3 regions of the Lysinibacillus sp. JNUCC-52 genome follow, and region 1 is predicted to be linked to each of the others. Evidence: predicted binding sites of a transcription regulator. Region 1 holds the regulator's gene; each other region holds the start of a gene.

The links. Region 1 encodes Rex, which represses fermentation and respiration genes when NADH is low (regulators of the CRP and FNR family bind a similar motif). Its sites were predicted from a motif close to TTGTGAAATATTTCACAA; they were not measured.
Region 2: the regulator Rex is predicted to act here: its motif matches at 1,703-1,720, upstream of qoxA (cytochrome aa3 quinol oxidase subunit II).
Region 3: the regulator Rex is predicted to act here: its motif matches at 2,292-2,309, upstream of JNUCC52_RS16535 (cytochrome ubiquinol oxidase subunit I).

The regions. Positions count from the first base shown of each region.
Region 1 covers NZ_CP065546.1:3,234,477-3,237,769, forward strand. The annotation lists gene JNUCC52_RS16060 (ABC transporter ATP-binding protein) at 1-1,247, opposite strand, end outside; gene JNUCC52_RS16065 (redox-sensing transcriptional repressor Rex) at 1,684-2,319, shown strand; gene JNUCC52_RS16070 (twin-arginine translocase TatA/TatE family subunit) at 2,437-2,652, shown strand; gene tatC (twin-arginine translocase subunit TatC) at 2,673-3,293, shown strand, end outside.
Region 2 covers NZ_CP065546.1:4,133,152-4,136,444, reverse strand. The annotation lists gene JNUCC52_RS20485 (hypothetical protein) at 1-21, shown strand, start outside; gene JNUCC52_RS20480 (DUF2785 domain-containing protein) at 290-1,132, shown strand; gene qoxA (cytochrome aa3 quinol oxidase subunit II) at 1,904-2,842, shown strand; gene qoxB (cytochrome aa3 quinol oxidase subunit I) at 2,870-3,293, shown strand, end outside.
Region 3 covers NZ_CP065546.1:3,348,477-3,351,769, reverse strand. The annotation lists gene JNUCC52_RS16540 (cytochrome d ubiquinol oxidase subunit II) at 1-697, opposite strand, end outside; gene JNUCC52_RS16535 (cytochrome ubiquinol oxidase subunit I) at 694-2,040, opposite strand; gene JNUCC52_RS16530 (diacylglycerol kinase) at 2,399-3,293, opposite strand, start outside.

The sequences.
Region 1 (3,293 bases):
CATAGCTCTTTTAAAACACTTTTATTGCTCGACAGCTTTGCCTGTTCTTGATCGTAATAGCCAATTTGCACATTAGTGCCATAACGTATTTCTCCAGCAAGTGGGGACAGGTCTTTGACAATCGTTTTTAATAATGTCGATTTACCAACACCATTAGGCCCTACTAGTGCTATGCGATCTTCTCGAAACGTTCGTAGTGAGATACCACTAGATATTTGCTTGTCACCGTAGCCAACAGTTAAGGAGTCAATAGAGAGCACATCATTGCCACTTTGTCGCTCTATCGTAAAGCCAAAGCTAGCTGATTTTTCGTTACCGTCAGGAGAGTCCATCCATTCTGTACGTTCAAGCATTTTGCGTCGGCTTTGTGCCATTTTTGTCGTAGAAGCACGGGCTATATTTTTTTGAATAAAATCCTCAAGTTTTGCTTTCTCATCTTGCTGGCGTTCAAACATTTTGACATCGCGCTCATAGGTTTTCGCCTTTTCGTCTAAATAAGCACTGTAGTTTCCAGTATATTTCGTAACGCGATGACGAGAAACCTCATAGACGATAGAGACAACTTGGTCTAAAAAGTAACGGTCATGGGATACGATTAAAATAGCACCTTCATAGCCTTTTAAATAAGTCTCTAACCAAGAAAGTGTTTCAATATCTAAATGGTTAGTTGGCTCGTCGAGAATTAATAAGTCTGGCTTACTTAATAGAAGCTTAGCAAGAGCTAAACGAGTTCGTTGACCACCTGATAATGAGCTAATTGCTTTTTCATAATCCTCTGGGTAAAATTGCATACCATGAAGTACAGAGCGCGTATCAGATTCGTATTGATAGCCGCCTGCATCTTTAAAATCATGCTGTAATTGGTCATATTCGGACATGACCTTTGCATACATTTCTGGCTTTTCATAAACCGCTGGATCAGCCATTTGCTGTTCAAGCGAACGTAATGTTTTTTCTTGTCCAAGAAGCGGTTCGAAAATTGTCATCATTTCGTCCCAAATTGATAAAGTTGAATTTAGACCCGCATGTTGTTCTAAATAGCCAACTTGTACGCCCTTCGGAATAATAATATCGCCAGAATCATATGACAATTGCCCAGCGATGATTTTTAGTAAAGTGGATTTACCAGCTCCGTTACGTCCGACTAATGCTACACGATCACGGTGTTGAACTTCTAGTTTGACACCACTTAAAATTTCATCTGCAATAAAGGATTTATATAGTTGATTGACTTGTAATACAATCATTCTTGACACCTCAATTCTTTCTTAGTGTAAAGGATGACGGAATTGCTTGCAATGCCAGTGCTTTACTTATTCTAAGCTGTCATGTAAGATTGAAACGATTTCTCTTTAGTTAGTGGCGTAAAACGCGCAGTTAACTAAAGGGAAATCCTCCAGTTGATGTGAAAATATTAACTCGCTTTAGCAGAAGTCATCCATTTATAGAAGTGGAAGATGAATATTAAATATGCATTGAACTCAGTGTGGGTTGAAACCCGTCTGAATCAAGTTAACAGCCAGCGAATGCCCTAGATTTCATTGGGAGCCTTTTTTACATGCTCACAAAAAATTATGAGACGCAAATACGCTGAGAGATGTAACTGATTCATATAAGCATGTTTTAAAATGAGTATTCAAATACGCTTAGGTGAATTTGATGTGTTTATAAGGAGGAAAAAGTTTGAAACAAGAAGTAAAAATTCCACAAGCCACAACGAAAAGACTTCCTCTTTACTATCGATTTATCCAAAACTTTGCGCAAGAAGGAATGGAACGTATTTCATCGAAGGAATTGAGCGAGGCGATGAAAATCGATTCTGCAACGATTCGTCGTGATTTTTCTTATTTTGGTGCGCTTGGCAAAAAGGGATATGGCTATGATGTTCAGCATCTATTGAAGTTTTTTAGCCAAACACTTGATCAGCATGAAACAACAAAAGTAGCGTTAATCGGTGTGGGGAACTTAGGGAATGCATTTTTAAAGTATAATTTCCAAAAAAATCATAATACGCATATTGTAGTTGCATTTGACTCAAAGGCACCAAAGGAAGGGAAAATGATAAGCAATATTCCTGTGTATCATCCCGACTTATTAGAAGAAAAGTACGCTGAATATGGAGCAGACCTTGCTATTTTAACTGTATCTTCACGCTCGGCTCAGAAGATGGCAGATCGTTTAGCTGCAATGAATGCAAAAGGCATTTTAAACTTTACACCAGAGCGTATTACCGTACCAGATACTATGAAATTATTAACGATAGATTTGTCGGTAGAATTACAAGCGCTTATTTACTTAATCCGAAATAGCGATAAATAAAGGGCATTCACAAATTTGTAAACTGTTACAAATGATGGTGTTTAAACTATTGAAATAAATTCGCCAAACGAAAAAATTTAAGTTAAAATGATATATATATAAGAGGAGGTGGCTGCAATGGTTGTGCACTTAAGTGCTTTCACACCAGTTAGCCTAGTTATTATCGGTGTGGTTGCAATTTTAATATTCGGACCAAAGAAATTACCTGAGCTAGGTAAGGCAATGGGTTCTACACTTCGCGAATTTAAAAATGCAACAAAAGGTTTAGCTGATGACGATGATGATACAAAAAAGAAAATAATTGAACATAAAGAAAATGATAACGTTAAGTAAGTTAAGGATGTCAATTTAATATGAATCCAAGAGAATTAACAGTTGTAGAGCATTTAGAAGAACTAAGAAAACGGCTCTTTATTTGCGCTGTTTTCTTTGTTATTGCACTTATAGTTGGCTTTTATCTAGCCGAACCACTTATTAAACATATTCAATATAGTAAAGAAGCGGAGCAACTAACTTTAAACGCATTTAAAGTGACCGATCCACTTGTCGTATATTTACAAGTGACGGTTGCAATCGCATTTGTGATAAGTTCACCGTTGCTTCTTCATCAACTTTGGTTGTTTATTACACCAGGGTTACATGAGACAGAACGCAAGGCAACTTTAAAATATATTCCATATTCGTTTTTTCTATTTTTAGCAGGAGCTTCATTTTCATATTTTGTGTTATTTCCCTATGTCATGCACTTTATGATGGGTTTATCTACAGAATTAGAAATACAGCAAACAATTGGTATTAACGAATATTTTTCATTTTTATTTCGTTTAGTCATGCCGTTTGGAATCATTTTTCAGTTACCTGTAGTGACGTTATTTTTAGCGCGTTTAGGTATATTAAATCCTGAACTGATGGTGAAATTCAGAAAATATGCATATTTCGGGTTAGTCGTTATTGCGGTATTTCTTGCACCGCCA
Region 2 (3,293 bases), 900 kb from region 1:
AAGTCCGCTGTTATATTATAGGAAGCTAAACAAAACTCTTTATGTAACACATGCTTATAAAATTGACTAACAAATAAACTATTTTTGTCTCAGACATACTTAATTAAGTATGTCTTTTTATTGTGAATCAAAAACCATTCCCTCATTCGTTGCGCTTTTATCATATCAGCTTTCTATTGATTACGGTATTGCAATTGACAAAGTAACCATTAAAAAATTCACTTCTGACAAATTTCTTTAGTAAAGAAGGTATAATGAAAAAATAGATTTATTATTGGAGGCAACTAACATGGATATAAAAGAAGCATTACAAACATTTTCTTCAATGACACCTACTGAAAAACAAGCTTTTTTTGAAAAAGAAGGTGATTGGCTATTGAAGGAAATGTTAACACATATCGGTTCTATTGATGAGCAGCTACGTGACCATTTGATCTATCGAACATTTATCGACCTGCTTAGTGATAACTTACTAAGTTCACAGCAGCTCCAATATTTGTTCGATACGGCAACAGGTGACGATTTCTTATATGCAAACATTGGGGAACAAACGGGAGATAGTGTATTTACTCGTTCCTTTTCAGCGTTACTTGTTGCTAGCATTCTTGCAAAAGATAGCGAGCTCCTTATTTTAAATGATACAAGCTTGGACACTTTCTTTAAAAAAATTGGTCGCTATTTATTACTTGAGAAGGATACAAGAGGACATGTTGAAGGCAAAGGTTGGGCACATAGCATTGCACATGGGGCTGATTTAGCCGCCATGACAATTAAACATCCTAAATTTGACTTGCAACATGCACCTTCCATCTTACATGCATTGAAATTAGCAACTTGGAAAGATGTTGTCTATGTTAACGATGAGGAAGAACGCTTTGTCAATATTATTGAAGCATTATTAGCAAGGGACTATTCTGAAGAAGCCTTAACGGAATGGGTCGAGCAAACTTTTGATAAATTCGAAATACATTTAGTAACACAAGGCTATAACGAAAGCTTTTTTAGCGGCCGTACTTGCACTTTAAATACGATGAAAACATTGTACTTCGCTTTAAAAATGAATAATCTAGCACCTAAACTTCAAAATACACTTTATATTCAAGTAGCAAAGTGGCTGAAGCTCGGTTCTTAACTAATGAAAGAACATCCAATTCACATCGGATGTTCTTTTGTTTATACGAACACCAATATTGGTATACTAATTTCTGTTAAATTTTGAAAGCGCTTAATTATGTTAACATAATTTTATCATTGTTCCAGTATCCTCTCTCTAATCATTCCTTACATTGAAAATTTATCCTTTATTCTTTGGAAAACCGTCTTTTTATATACTCCTTTTTTTAAAAAAACGCAACTAAAAAGAATCGAAAACAGAGGTAGGTCAAGGATTTTATTACAAATCATCGTCTAAAATGTGAAATAGAATTTTTCACAAAAAAAACATTTACTTAGTTAAATACGATAAACTCAGTATTTTCAACGTTTATACAGTGTTAAATTAACAAAACCTAAAAATACCAATAGTGAAATAGCTTTTTTTGTTCAAAAAATGTTCATATTCAACCCCATTTCATTATCATATTTATAATTAATTATTTTTTTTTTTAGTGAAGCGGGCGTATAATCCTATATGCAAACAAAGACATGATGCGACCATCGACATTGAAATTTTGTCCAATTTATGGTGCATTAATCATCATGTATGTGAACGCTTGCACCAGACCAATCAAATACTAGACATTATGCTTCATATCGAACCATGCCATTGTCATTGTAAATGCAACTGTACTTGATTGGTACAACAGATAAAAGAGGTGACCTCAATACCCACTATTTATAAATGTGAATCAATACTACTACACATTAAATTTATGAATAGCCGTTTTATAGAAAGGAGTCAAACATGAATAAAAAATTAAGCTTAATGTTTTTAGCATTTGGTGCTATTGCAATCCTGTCTGGTTGTGAACCATTAACAGTTTTCAATCCAAAAGGACCGAATGCTCAAACATTATCAAACACAATTATTTTATCCATTATTACAATGGCAGTTATTTTACTAGTCGTGTATGTGCTTTTTGCGTTTATGCTAACAAAATACCGCGCATCTAAAGCATCTGCCGATTATGAGCCACCTCATGAAGAAGGTAGTCACGTACTTGAAATTACGTGGACAGTTATTCCTATTATTATCGTAGCATTCCTAGCAATTGTTACTGTTAAAACAACTAGTACGGTAGAAACAACACCAGAAGGTTATGACAATAAAGAACCACTTGTTATTTATGCAGCATCTTCAAACTGGAAATGGCATTTTAGCTATCCAGAAGAGGGTATTGAAACTGTGAACTATGTAAACATTCCAACTGATCGTCCTATTGAATTCAAATTGTATTCATTCGGACCAATCACAAGTTTCTGGATTCCACAGTTAGCTGGTCAAAAATATGCAATGAGTGACATGTTAACAACTATTCACCTTGCAGCAGATGAAGTTGGCTCTTTCATGGGTCGTAACTCTAACTTTAACGGTCGTGGATTTGCGGAAATGGAATTTGAAGCTCAATCTATGACTCAAGCAGACTTCGAGCAATGGGTTAAGGACGTAAAAGCGAACGAAAAACCATTAACTGAAGAGAAATTCAAAGAATTATTAGCAGCTGAACATGTAGGTCGTTCAAGCTACTCATCTACTCACTTAGATTTCAGCCCAGCACCAATGGCACATGGTGATATGGATATGGGGGGTATGGATCATAGCGACATGGATATGTCTGATGAAGACATGAACCATGAAGATATGGACCATTCAACTGATGCCGATTCAACACATTCACACTAATTTTCAAATTTGAAAGGAGCGCATCCTATGAGTATGGAAGAATTATTCCATCCACTGCAAGAACCGATGATTTTAGCGGCAGCTATCAGTATCGTAGTTGGTGCAGTTGTTGTCGTAGCAGGCCTTACTTATTTTAAAAAATGGGGCTACTTCTATAAAAACTGGCTATCAACAGTCGATCATAAAAAGATCGGTATTATGTATATCGCCGTAGCACTATTAATGCTATTCCGCGGTGGTATCGACGCACTTTTAATGCGTGCACAAACAGCCGTTCCTGATAACGGACTTCTTGATGCACAACATTATAACGAGATTTTCACTACACATGGTTTAATCATGATTTTATTTATGGCGATGCCGTTTGTTATCGGTTTAATGAACATTGTTATTCCATTACAAATTGGGGCACGTGACGTAGCATTCCCTCGTTTGAATGCAGTCAGCTTCT
Region 3 (3,293 bases), 110 kb from region 1:
TGACCATATGTTGATAGCTTTCTGGGTTAATGGATTTCATTTCATACATAATGCCCAGTGCACTAATCATTAATGGCGCGGCCCAAATTAATGCATATTTTCGCATTAACTTTGTTGCCTCTGCGTCATTTGCTTTATGTGCATACCACGTTAAAAATACTGCGGATATATAAAGGACAGCCGCTATGCTTAGTACGACAATACTCCATGCAAATGTACTCGTATACAGTGTCCAATAATTTAATACTGGTTGCCCTTCCACCATATCCACATAGCCACCACCTGCAATAGCGAATACTACAGAAAGTGAGGCTGGAATAAGTAAGCCTGTTACGCCATATGTGAGAGAATAACCGATATGTCCTCGTGCACCATACGATTCAAAGGCATAGTACGAGCCGCGAATCGCCAGTAGCACTAATGAAATACTTACTGGCACAAGCAAAATCGTGCCATAGTAAAATGCTGTTTGAGGGAAAAATCCTACAATTCCTACAAAGAAAAATACTAAAAAGACATTCGTTACTTCCCATACAGGCGATAAATATCGTTTAATAATATTCGTTATGATATGGTTTTTCCCAATAAGGAGACTGTACGCATTGAAAAAACCTGCACCAAAATCAATGGATGCGATCATCACATAACCAAAAAGGAAAATCCACAATACTGAAATCCCTAATACTTCTAATGTCATATGATGTCACCGCCCTTTTCTGTATTGCGATCTTCAATTTCTCGCTCAATCGGGTTCTTTTTAAACATTCGAATTAATACGACAATACTACCAACTCCAAGTACGGCGTACACACCTGAGAATAACAGCATCATTAAATCGACGTGATCGCTCGTTGTAGCTCCCTCTGGTGTTCGCATAATACCGTATAATATCCATGGTTGACGTCCAACCTCTGCAAGCCACCAGCCTGCTTCAATGGCAATTATGGACAGTGGTGCACCCGCAACGATAACCCATCTAAACCACCGAGAATGAATAAACTGCCAACCTCTTGGTTTACCTACTACGTAAAGTAATGATACTAAAACCATGAACATGCCGATAAAGACCATGATGTTAAACAGATAGTGGATATAGAGCGGTGGTCGGTCTTCCTCCGCAAATTGATCTAAACCGATTACTTCTGCATTTGGATTATTACGTGCAAGTATACTTAATGCATATGGTACCTTTATAGCATACTTCACCTCTTCGCCATCCAATACACCTAGTAAAATAAGCGATGCTTTATCTGTTGTTTCAAAATGCCATTCTGCTGCAGCTAATTTTTCTGGTTGGTATTCCGCTAAGTATTTACCTGAGAAATCTCCTATAATGGCTGCTGCAATGGACGAAACTAAGCCAATTTTCATTAGTAAAAATAATGATTTTTTATGATAAATATGATCTGAACCTCTAAGCATACGATAACCTGCGATTGCTGCCAACACAAATGCGGATGTCATGTATGCGGTTACAAGCACGTGCGCGACTTTAGTGGGCATTGCTGGGTTAAACATTGCTAGAAATGGTTGAATATTAATGAGCTGACCGTCCACTATGTCAAAGCCTTGTGGTGCGTTCATAAAGGCGTTGACGATTGTTATAAAAACTGCAGACATCGATGCACCTACAGCAACAGGTATTAGAAGGAGCATATGTTTTTTCTGACTATCGAAACGATCCCAAGTATATAAGTAGATACCTAAGAAAATGGCTTCAAAGAAGAATGCAAAGGTTTCCATAAAGAGTGGTAATGCTATAGTTTGCCCTGCAAGTTGCATAAAATTCGGCCATAGTAACGATAATTGTAAACCGATTGCTGTACCTGTAACGACCCCTACAGCAACGGTAATGACGAAACCTCGTGCCCAACGTCGTGCCATTAATATATAATGCTCATCATTCTTTTTATAACCAGTCCATTGCGCAATCATAATCATTAACGGCACGCCAACACCAATCGTTGCATAAATGATGTGGAATGATAACGTAAGCTCTGTTAATGCACGACTCCAAAAGACTGCTGATTCATTAATCATCTCATTGCCCTCCTAACTACCAAATATTCTTCCAAGTATGGAAAGTAGCATGATAATCGCAACACCAAAGCTTAACCAGATAAGCTTTCTTTCCTGTGACTTATACACATTGCACCACTTCCTTTCCCTTACCTCTACCCATATTTTCTACTATTCCAACGCAAAAAACCTTTATAATGGACCGAAACTTCGGCCTAATATAAAGGTTTCAAATATTGTTCATTTAATATACGTATATTCGCCAAACATTTTTCTTAATTCGTTCACAATCCCAATTTCTGAGGAGATTATTAACAAATAAGTGTAAAATCGCTAAAATTATTTACACCTATCTTCCAATTGTTCCATATGATGAAATTTAAATACGATCTTCCTCACGAATGTCTTCAATTGGTACAAAAAGTTCAATATGGCGTTTCAAGTTTTCAAATGTTGCAGGCGCATCTCCACCATACTCGCCATCTAGATTTAAATGCACTTCGTTTTCCGTCGTAACTTTTACAACACTTGCCTTTTTATAAATAACACGATCATCCTTTAAATGTTCGCCTCGTAACGCCATTGCCGCAAGTTGAATAAATTCTGGAAGGCTTACTTTTTTTAATACTAATAAAGTGAAGTAGCCATCATTTATGCTTGCATCTGGTGCAAGTTTTTCAAAGCCTCCTACAGAATTCGTTAAGCCACATAAAAACATCATTGCATCTCCATCAAATACTTCACCATCATATTCAATACGCATATGTGATGCCTTAATGGAAGGAATCATTTCAACTGCTTTTAAATAATATGCTAACTGCCCTAGCATTGTTTTCATCTTGCTTGGCACTTCGTATGTTAGCTCAGTAATACGTCCCCCAGCAGCGATATTGATGAAATAGCGTTCTCCATTTAACAATCCAACATCAACTGGTAAGGTATCGCCTTTAATAATAATATCAACGGCTTCATCAATATTTCGTGGAATATGGACAGCACGTGCAAAATCATTCGTTGTCCCCATTGGAATTAGGCCAATCTTCGGACGCTTTTCGAATTGGGCTACACCAGAAACAACCTCATTTAACGTACCATCTCCACCAACTGCTATGATAATATCAAATCCACGTTCTACTGCGTTTTTTGCTGCTTCTATAGCATCGCCTTCACAAGTTGTTGCGTGACAAGATGTCTCATAGCCTGCTACCTCTAGTTTCTCCAATACTTCTGGTAGATGCTTTTTAAACGCTTCTCGCCCAGATGTAGGATTATAA